3 regions of the Clostridium sp. 001 genome follow, and region 2 is predicted to be linked to each of the others. Evidence: riboswitches for the same ligand, from Rfam matches in the RefSeq annotation. Region 2 holds a riboswitch; each other region holds the start of a gene.
What was found. A riboswitch is a leader RNA that binds a small molecule or an ion and turns the genes downstream of it on or off. The one in region 2 is predicted to bind FMN.

Region 1 (3,285 bases), 2.2 Mb from region 2:
AACAGCAAGTGCAAGTGGAAAACTTATTTTAATTTTTATAATTATAGGAGTGATTGCTGCTGCATTACTAGGAACAATTATTTCACTATCTATAATAAGACCAATTAGGGAGCTTATGATTTCTACAGATAAAGTTGCAGATGGAGATCTAAATGTAAATATAGATACTAGTAGAAAAGATGAAATAGGAATACTTGCCAGGTCATTTAAAAAGATGAATGATAATTTAAATGAAGTTGTAACAAATATTCAAGCTGCGGCAAACCAGGTGGCTGTCAGTGCAAAACAGGTATCAGATTCGGGTATAGCTCTTTCTCAAGGATCTACGGAACAAGCAAGTTCTGTAGAGGAATTGACGGCTTCTGTAGAAGAGATTTCTTCACAAATAAGGCTTAATGCGGGTAATGCAGGTAAGGCAAATGAATTGACTGAACAGGTGAAAGATAATGCAGTTAAGGGAAATTCACATATGGATGAAATGCTTAAAAGTATGGATGATATAAATTCAGCTTCAGGTAATATATCTAAGGTTATAAAGGCTATAGATGATATTGCTTTTCAGACAAATATTCTGGCTCTAAACGCTGCTGTTGAAGCTGCGAGGGCAGGCAGGTATGGTAAAGGTTTTGCAGTAGTTGCTGAAGAAGTAAGAAATTTAGCTGCAAAGTCACGGGATGCTGCAAAAGAAACTACTGCATTAATAGAAGATTCCATTAAAAAGGTGGACACAGGTACTAAAATTGCAAATAAAACGGCCGAAGCTCTTGGTGAAATTGTAGAAGGAGTTGCAAAAGTAGCAGATTTTGTAGAAAGCATAGCAGTAGCTTCTAATGAACAGGCGACCGGTGCAGAGCAGATTAACAGCGGAATAATGGAGGTATCCCAGGTGATTCAAGAAAATTGTGCTACATCTGAAGAAAGTGCAGCAGCAAGTGAAGAACTTTCAAGTCAGGCGGATATTATGCTGGAACAAGTTAAGAAATTTAAAATAAGAAGAGAAAATTCTAGTTATGATAAAGTGGGAAATATAAATTCAGAAGTACTTAATATGTTAAAAGATATGGAAGCAAAAAAGAAATATCATGGAATTGATTTAGGAGAGTAAGAATAAAAAACATAAAAAATTGTAAAATTACCATTGACAATAGAAAAAAATAGGTATATATTGAAAGCATAATAAAACTTAATAAAGTTAAACTTTCGGGGCAGGGTGAAATTCCCGATCGGCGGTATAGTCCGCGAGCTTTTATAGCATGAACTGGTTTGATTCCAGTACCGACAGTAAAGTCTGGATAAAAGAAAGTAAAGATATAGTTTAAGCTATGTTTTTATGTGTTTTGTAATTTTATTCCCTGAAGGTTGCTTCAGGGAATTTTTATATGCAAAATTTCAATAAAAGTGGGGGTTCTATAAATAGGCAATGTTATATTTTTATAAAAAAGTAAATAAATATATAATTTAAATTATGGAAGTGAATCTTATGGAAAAAGAAAATACAGATGAAAAGTATATGAAAGAAGCTTTAAAACTAGCTTTATTGGGAAAAGGATTTGTTAATCCAAACCCCCTTGTGGGAGCTGTGATAGTTAAAAATGGAAAGATAATAGGAAAAGGTTATCATAGGTTTTTTGGAGGGCCTCATGCAGAAGTATATGCACTTAGAGAAGCAGGAGATAATGCAAAAGGTGCAGATTTGTATGTAACTTTAGAACCTTGTTCACATTATGGAAAAACTCCGCCTTGTGCAAAAGCTATAGTAGAAGCTGGAATAAAAAGGGTAGTAATAGGAAGTGTAGATCCAAATCCTCTTGTATCAGGAAGAGGTGTAAAAATTTTAAGAGATAAAAATATAGAAGTAGTTACCGGGGTTATGGAAAGAGAAGCTGTAAAAATAAATGAGATATTTATGAATTATATAAAGTCAAAGTTACCTTTTGTAATTTTAAAAGCGGGAGTCACTTTAGATGGGAAAATAGCTACAGTTAGTGGTGAATCCAAATGGATAACAGGTGAAAAATCAAGGTTAAAAGTTCACCAGATGCGAAATAGAGTTATGGCAATTATGGTTGGAGTAGGTACTATGATTTTAGATGACCCTCTTTTAACTACAAGGCTTGAAGAAAAGTGCAAAAGTCCTAAGGCTGTAATTGTAGACTCAAAGCTGAGAGTACCTGTTGAATCTCAAATTTTTAAAACCTCTCATGAAAGGGAAATAATAATAGCATGTACAGAAAAGTTTGATAAGGACAAGGCAGAGTCTTTAAAATCTATGGGAGTAAATATAGTTGTCTGTCCAGAAAATAAAGAAGGAAGGGTGGATTTAAAATATTTAACTAAAGAACTTGGAGAAATGGGTATAGATAGTGTACTTATTGAGGGAGGCGCAGAACTTAATTTTTCTGCACTTAAGTCTGGAATTGTAAATAAAGTTATTTATTTTATTGCACCTAAAATACTTGGAGGTAAGAATGCTAAAACTTCAGTTGAAGGATATGGAATTGAAAACCTCTCAGACAGTATAAAATTAAGAGATATATGCGCAGAAAATGTGGGAGAGGATATTATGATACAAGCCTATGTAATGAATGCTGAAAATTAGAAAGAAGGGATAAACTTGTTTACTGGTCTGGTAGAAGAAATAGGAGAAATATTAAAAGTATCAAAGAGAAGAAATTCTTCAAAAGTGTCCATAAAAGTAGGAAATTTACTAGATGGAGTTAAACTGGGAGACAGCATTGCTGTAAATGGAACTTGTGTTACTGTAGTTGATTTAAAAAAGGATTCTTTTACTGTAGATATTATGGCTGAAACCTTGAGAATGAGCAGTTTAAAAGATTTAAAAATAGGAAGCAAAGTTAACCTGGAAAGGGCTCTAAGGCTTGGAGATAGATTAGGTGGACATATAGTAAGTGGACATATAGATGGTACTGGAAAAATTATAGATGTGAGAGAAGAGGACATCTCAACCTGGATAGATATAGAGGCGTCTTCTGATTTACTTAGATATATAGTACGAAAAGGTTCTGTGACTATAGATGGTGTGAGCCTTACTGTAGCAGAATTAAATAAAAATTGTTTTAGTGTGTCCCTTATACCCCATACTAAGATGGAAACTATTTTAGATTATAAAAAAATAGGGGATTTAGTAAATATAGAGTGTGATTTAATAGGAAAATATGTAGAAAAAATGGTTTTGAATCCAAAAAAAGAGCCAGAAAAAAGCGGCAGTATAGATGCTTTAAAACTAAAGGAATATGGCTTTATGCAATAAGGCATTTTCTTTTA
Region 2 (3,285 bases):
TTTAATGTACTGGTGGTAAATTTACCTTCTGTGCTTTCAGGGGATATGCCTCTACTATCTAAATATTTATCTATAAACTCATTCTCTTCATTAGGATCATTTTTTATTTTGTCTATAAAATCCAGGGTAGTTTTTATATTAGAAATATTGCTTTTGGTAAGTGGTATTCCGTGCTTAAGCATGCTTTTTACAAGCTGGTAGTCATCACTGCTTAAATTAAGATCACCGGACTCTCTAATAAAACTATCTATAGAATCTTTGCCTCCGCTTTGTTCTCCATCTTGTGAGTTCACAATTTTTAATTTAAGCTTTCCATTTTCGAACCCTTGTACTTCTAATCTTACAAGCTTATTTGGCAAAAAATCTACTGGGTTTTCTATCTCTGCAGAAAATTGCCATCCATCTAAAAGTTTTAAAAGTATTTCTCCTGTAGACTTTTTTAGATCTAAAATCCTAGCAGAAAATCTTTCACCTACTTCAAAAGATAATTTAGTAGATATACGCTTGTTATCTACATTATAACTACTGTTTATATTCCATATACCTGGCAAATTCATCACCCTTTATAAATTTATTCTCTTTTTAAGTTATGTATAAATTATCGTACAAAAATGTTTTTTCATAAAGATAAAATAAAAAAATCTGGGATAAACCCAGATTTTCTTTTAATTATTATGTTCTGCCAAACCTCTACTTTTACTCTGCTCTTGTTTCAATACCGGTGATACACTCTTATACAAAACTAGTGTAAGTGCTGTAAGTAATACTCCTTTTAATAAATTAAAAGGTACAATAGCAAATAATATCAAGGTATTTATATCTGTTATACTTCCATTTACTTTTCCTGCTGCTGCTACCATTGCGCTTATAGGGAAATTAAGTACTTTTTCATAAAGTGGAAGTAATACAAAGTAATTTAACACTGCAGCAGATACTGACATAGCAATAGTTGCCGCCCCAAGACTAATTGCTGCTGTCTTTTTAGTTTTATGTCTGTTATATAAATATCCTGCTGTAAACACTAAAACTGAACCCACTGCAAAATTTGCAAACTCTCCTATAAATGCTGTTTTCCCATCAAATATTCCATGAAGTATATTCTTTAAAAGCTCTATGGCAACTCCAGCTCCAGGTCCAAGTGCAAAAGTACCTATTAAAGCCGGTAAGTCACTTATATCAATCTGCAAAAACGATGGGAACACAGGAATTACAACTTCTATGAACATAAGTAAAAATCCAATTACACCTAACAATGATATCTTTACTAGTCTGTTTAACTTATTGCCTCTCATATCTAACATCCCCCTAAAATATTGTGTATAACCTTCTAAGGTAAGTAAAAAAGCCCTGATAAAATATCAGGGCTAATAAACGCTGCATTTTACCTTCTTTCATCCAGACTCTACTGTCGGCCTCGGAATCTCACCGAATCATACCAATTATGGCTCGCGGGCTATACCGCCGGTGGGGAATTACACCCCGCCCTGAAGATTATATTTTAAATTTTCAAATTTATTATAATACTTTTACCAGCACATTTCAACATATTCTTAAAATAACTTTTATCCAATGATTACCTGATCCAATAGTCCTATAGCCTCTCTTTGTCCGATCGCTACCATTGCTAACACCCCCATCGCACGCAGCGAAAGCAACTATCACCAAATCAAAGATTTGGGATATCTGCTTTTCTTCAAAGTGAGGTATAAGCACTGCTACGCGCCTGGATAAGCTCTTCCCCTAAAGGATAACGTATTCTAAGTGCTAAAGACACTAAGCATACTGTTAATAAGGTTCAGATGGAGAAAAGGTATTCCTTATAAGCAAACTCCACCTGAACCTAAGAATCACTTGATTTCATACTAAGTGATATTCTCTTTCTCTTTTCATCTACTTCAAGTACAGTTACCTGAACTATATCTCCTACCTGAACTATATCAAGTGGATGCTTCACAAATTTATCTGACAACTGACTTATATGAATAAGTCCATCCTGATGAACTCCAATATCTACAAAAGCTCCAAAATCTGCTACATTTCTAACTGTACCTGTAAGTACCATTCCCGGTTTTAATTGATTAATGTCTATTATTCCAGTCTTAAGTATAGGTTTGGGAAGTTCTTCCCTTGGGTCTCTTCCCGGCTTTTTTATCTCTTTTATTATATCTTTCAGAGTTGGCTCACCTACATTAAGCTTTTTTGAAAGAACATCTATGCCTATTTTATCAACTCTATTATCTATACCTGAAAGTTCTCCATTTTTTAAATCTTCCATATTATATCCAATGGTTTCCAAAAGCCCTTTTGCTGCATCATAAGATTCAGGATGAACAGAAGTATTGTCAAGGGGCTCACCGCTTTCCATTACCCTTAGAAATCCTGCACACTGTTCAAAAGCCTTGGCTCCCAATCTTTTAACCTTTAAAAGCTCTTTTCTGTTTTTAAATTTACCATTTTCTTCTCTATAAGCTACAATGTTTGATGCTATAGCAGTATTTATTCCAGATATATATGATAGAAGAGAAGGCGTTGCTATATTTAGATCTACACCTACACTATTTACACAATCTTCTACAATTCCCTTTAAAGATTCATCCAATTTCTTTGGTGCAACATCATGCTGGTACTGTCCTACCCCTATGGATTTAGGGTCTATTTTAACAAGCTCTGCTAAAGGATCTTGAAGTCTCCTGCCTATAGATATAGCTCCCCTCAAAGATACATTTATATCTGGGTATTCCTTTGCTGCAAGTTCTGATGCAGAATAAATTGAGGCTCCTGCTTCAGATACAATTACATAATACAGGTCTTTTCCTTTCTCTTCTTTAACTTCTTTTATAAGTTTTCCAATCAGTTCTTCAGATTCCCTGCTAGCAGTTCCGTTTCCAAGGGATACAACATTTACATCGTATTTATATACTAGCTCTTTTAGTTTCTTTATAGATCCTTCCACATCATTTTGAGGTGCAGTAGCATATACTATTGCGGTATCTAATAATTTACCTGTATCGTCCAATACTGCAATTTTACATCCATTTCTAAAACCAGGGTCATAGCCAAGTACATTTTTTCCCTTTATAGGTGATTGCATCAAAAGTGCCTTCAAATTGGCTTTAAATATTTTTATAGCACCTTCTTCTCCCATATCTGTAAGTTGTGATCTTATTTCTCTTTCAATAGACGGGTAAATTAGTCTCTTTAACGAATCCTCTACACTTTTTTCTATATAAGTATCTGTTATATTATTTCCTTTAAGAGATTGATTTTTTAAGTAAATTTCTATAT
Region 3 (3,285 bases), 1.4 Mb from region 2:
CAATTAGTATCAGTCAGCTCATTATGAAAAAGAGATTAGCAATTAACTGCTAACCCCTTTTTATCACTTTATGTTGCTAACCACACCATTTAATACACTTTTTCTAATTGCATACTGCTCCTTATATATATTTGAATTGTTGGCATTTGGACTATATTTATTGATAATTTTTAGATTGCTGACAAGCGCCTTCTTTAAGTCCTCTATATCACCTGCTGCGTATGCACCAATAATACAATCTGTAAGTACAGCACCTCCTGAGACTTCTAGTGTAATTGTTTCACTTTGCATAATGTCTGCTTTAATTTGATTCCACAAATCATCTCTACTTCCACCCTCGGTAACGGTAATTCTGTCTATTTTGATACCAGCATTTCTATAATCATTTGTAATTTCCATATAATCATAAGCAATGGCCTCCAAAACAGACCTCCATAAAACAAATTGATCTGTATCCAAGGTCATGTTGAAAAAACAGCCTTTTATCTTTGAAAATTGACCATATCCACCAGTTAAATATGGTAAGAAAATCACACCATTGCATCCCGGTACAACCTTTTCCGCTCCTCTGCTAAGCAGTTTATAATAGCTATCATCATCAGATTTTTGACAAATGTTATCCTTAAACCAACGCAGTGCCAGACCTCCAGTTCTAACAAATCCCCAGTAAAAATATGTATTTTCTAAAGTACCGCTGTTAAAAATCAATTCACTTCCTCTTTGACTAAGCTCTGGAATAATCCCATTTGTAGAGACACAGAACATGGCACAAGTTCCTGCAACATCTACAGCCTTATTTGCTTCAAGAATTCCACTTCCCAGCATGGACTGCATTGTATCACCTGCACCAGCACAAATTGGTATGCCATGAGGACATCCCGTTTCCTTTGCCGCACTTTCCGATAACGTACCAATAATATTCCAGGGCCTTACAATCTTAGGCATATAGCTTTTAGCTATCCCTAATATATCAAGCTGTTTATCAGACCATTCCTTTTCATATACACAATATCCAAGGCCCCATCCCGACATAGTTCCCCAATCAACAAAAGCATCCTCACTCTCTAAACCTGCAAGATTCATCAAAATATAGGGAGCATTATGGACAAATTTTTTGCCTCTTTTTTGAAATTCTTTATTATTTGCTAAGATCCATCTTGCATGCAGTGCTGGAAACATACAGTTTGGATCAGCATTTCCTGTTTCCTTTCCCCAAATATCAAGATTCAATTTCTTAAGGACTTCAGCATCACTCTGTGTTCTTGAATCCAAATAGTTTATGTAAGGTGTAATTGCCTTTCCACTTTCATCTATACCCACAATTCCACAAATAATTCCATCCCCCATAATTGCTTTAATTAAGCTAGGATCAATTTCTTGTTTTTTTAACTGTTCTACGCACTGCTTCATGCCAAGCTTTGTAAGTAAAAGATATTCATCTGCGTCCATATCAACCCATCCTGGATGAGGATATTTTAAAGTTGTCTTATTTGACGATTTTGCTACACACTTCATATTTTTATCATATACAGCAACCTTTACACTTTGAGTTCCTGCATCAAAAGCAAGATAATAATGTTCCATTTTATATATTTAGTGAGAGATACATAGAAATTGCAACCTCCCCCTAAAATTCGCCTCTTTTCTTTATCATACTATCTAACGTTTAATTTTAAGCAAAATAAAATAACCCCTAGGTTCTCCTAGGGGATTGTAAACATAATAAACATGTCCATCTTGTTTATCCACCTTCTTTCATCCAGACTATACTGTCGGCTTCGGAATCTAACCGAATCTGCCATATGGCTCGCGGGCTGTACCGCCGATAGGGAATTTCACCCAACCCCGAAGGATATTCTATATAACTTTACCATTAATATATCATTGTGCTTTTTCTCTGTCAATGCTCATATGATTTTCTTAATCTACAAGTGCAATCATTTTCTTTCCAAATAACATATTAGTTAAGGCAATAGCTCGTCCAACACCGATAACTGCCACTAAAGTTCCAACGCCAATTCCAACAATTTTTCCAGCACACACCAAACCAATAACTACAGTGATTATAACACTTGATATATCTGTTATATTTTTTGCCAGTCCAAGTCCTTTCTTAGTTCGCTCTGCTAATGCCTGTGTAAAACCATCTGCAGCATTTGGAACAATCTTCATTTGAACTGTAATATATGCTCCAATTCCAGTGAGCATAATTGCTGCTGCAAGCAAAAGCAAATTCATTATTAAGTTATCACAATTTATAACTATTATATCATTAAAAATATTAATTATACGGCTAAATACAATACTCATGGGAACCTGTAGTAAGTCAAATGGACGAAATTCCTTTCCACGCAGGGCTGCTTGTCCAGCTACACACAGTATGTAAATACACATAGTTGCATTTCCCAAGTTTATATTCCAAATTTTTGAGATAGAATATGGTATGGAAATTATAGGTGATACTCCGAGACCTGTTTTTGTATTCAAAATAATTCCTAATGCAAGTATCACAAGTCCGATACAGTACATCATTCCTCGATAAAATTTTTTCATATGCATTCCTCGATTCTTAATTTTGCTATAAATTTACATTTTTAAATTTAACCACTCTATTTAGTAGAAATTATAAATTTTAGCTACTGTTTATTTACTTTTTTCACTTCCTTCGTATATTGTATATAAATAGTAACAATACTATTATATAAACTTTATAAATTAAAAATCAACTTATATGGATACATATTCTTACAATAATAAAGTTCATTTAAATATTTTGTACATAAGTCTTAGTAAAAATTTTATGAAAATCTATGACACTTTTAATTACTCTCGAACCTTTTCTTTAACATATTTCCAACATTCAGACAGGATAATATACTTTGCAAAGGGCAATATATAAATGGTCATTATTTAAGGAGGTGTCTATATATGAGTATATTAAATGGATTTTGGGGAAACAATGATGATAATAAAAGAGATACTGACGAGGATGAAGCAAAACTTCGTCTCCGTAAGGAAGAACTTGACATTACTAAAAATAAAGTTCAAAAAGGTGAAGTAGAGCTTAGCAAAGAAATCATAGAAGAGAAAAAAAGTGTAGATGTCCCTGTAACACGTGAAGAAGTCGTAATTGAAAGAAGAAATCTAGACAATGAAGCCTCCGATTCTCCTATAACTGATGAGGAAAGTATTAAAATTCCTGTCAGTGAAGAAAAAGTTGATGTAAATAAGCACACAGTGGTATCAGGAGAAGTTTCAGCTCATAAGCGTGCCATAGAAAATACA

Region 1: it holds a riboswitch for FMN, as region 2 does, so the genes downstream of both, ribD (bifunctional diaminohydroxyphosphoribosylaminopyrimidine deaminase/5-amino-6-(5-phosphoribosylamino)uracil reductase RibD) here and B5S50_RS12565 (ECF transporter S component) in region 2, are expected to answer to the same signal.
Region 3: it holds a riboswitch for FMN, as region 2 does, so the genes downstream of both, B5S50_RS18890 (FGGY-family carbohydrate kinase) here and B5S50_RS12565 (ECF transporter S component) in region 2, are expected to answer to the same signal.

The regions. Positions count from the first base shown of each region.
Region 1 covers NZ_CP020473.1:199,246-202,530, reverse strand. The annotation lists gene B5S50_RS00970 (methyl-accepting chemotaxis protein) at 1-1,105, shown strand, start outside; FMN riboswitch at 1,193-1,308, shown strand; gene ribD (bifunctional diaminohydroxyphosphoribosylaminopyrimidine deaminase/5-amino-6-(5-phosphoribosylamino)uracil reductase RibD) at 1,481-2,599, shown strand; gene B5S50_RS00960 (riboflavin synthase) at 2,615-3,271, shown strand.
Region 2 covers NZ_CP020473.1:2,659,256-2,662,540, reverse strand. The annotation lists gene B5S50_RS12570 (hypothetical protein) at 1-557, opposite strand, end outside; gene B5S50_RS12565 (ECF transporter S component) at 666-1,292, opposite strand; FMN riboswitch at 1,380-1,496, opposite strand; gene B5S50_RS12560 (Tex family protein) at 1,841-3,285, opposite strand, start outside.
Region 3 covers NZ_CP020473.1:4,039,264-4,042,548, reverse strand. The annotation lists gene B5S50_RS18890 (FGGY-family carbohydrate kinase) at 64-1,584, opposite strand; FMN riboswitch at 1,744-1,857, opposite strand; gene B5S50_RS18885 (YitT family protein) at 1,921-2,553, opposite strand; gene B5S50_RS18880 (YsnF/AvaK domain-containing protein) at 2,929-3,285, shown strand, end outside.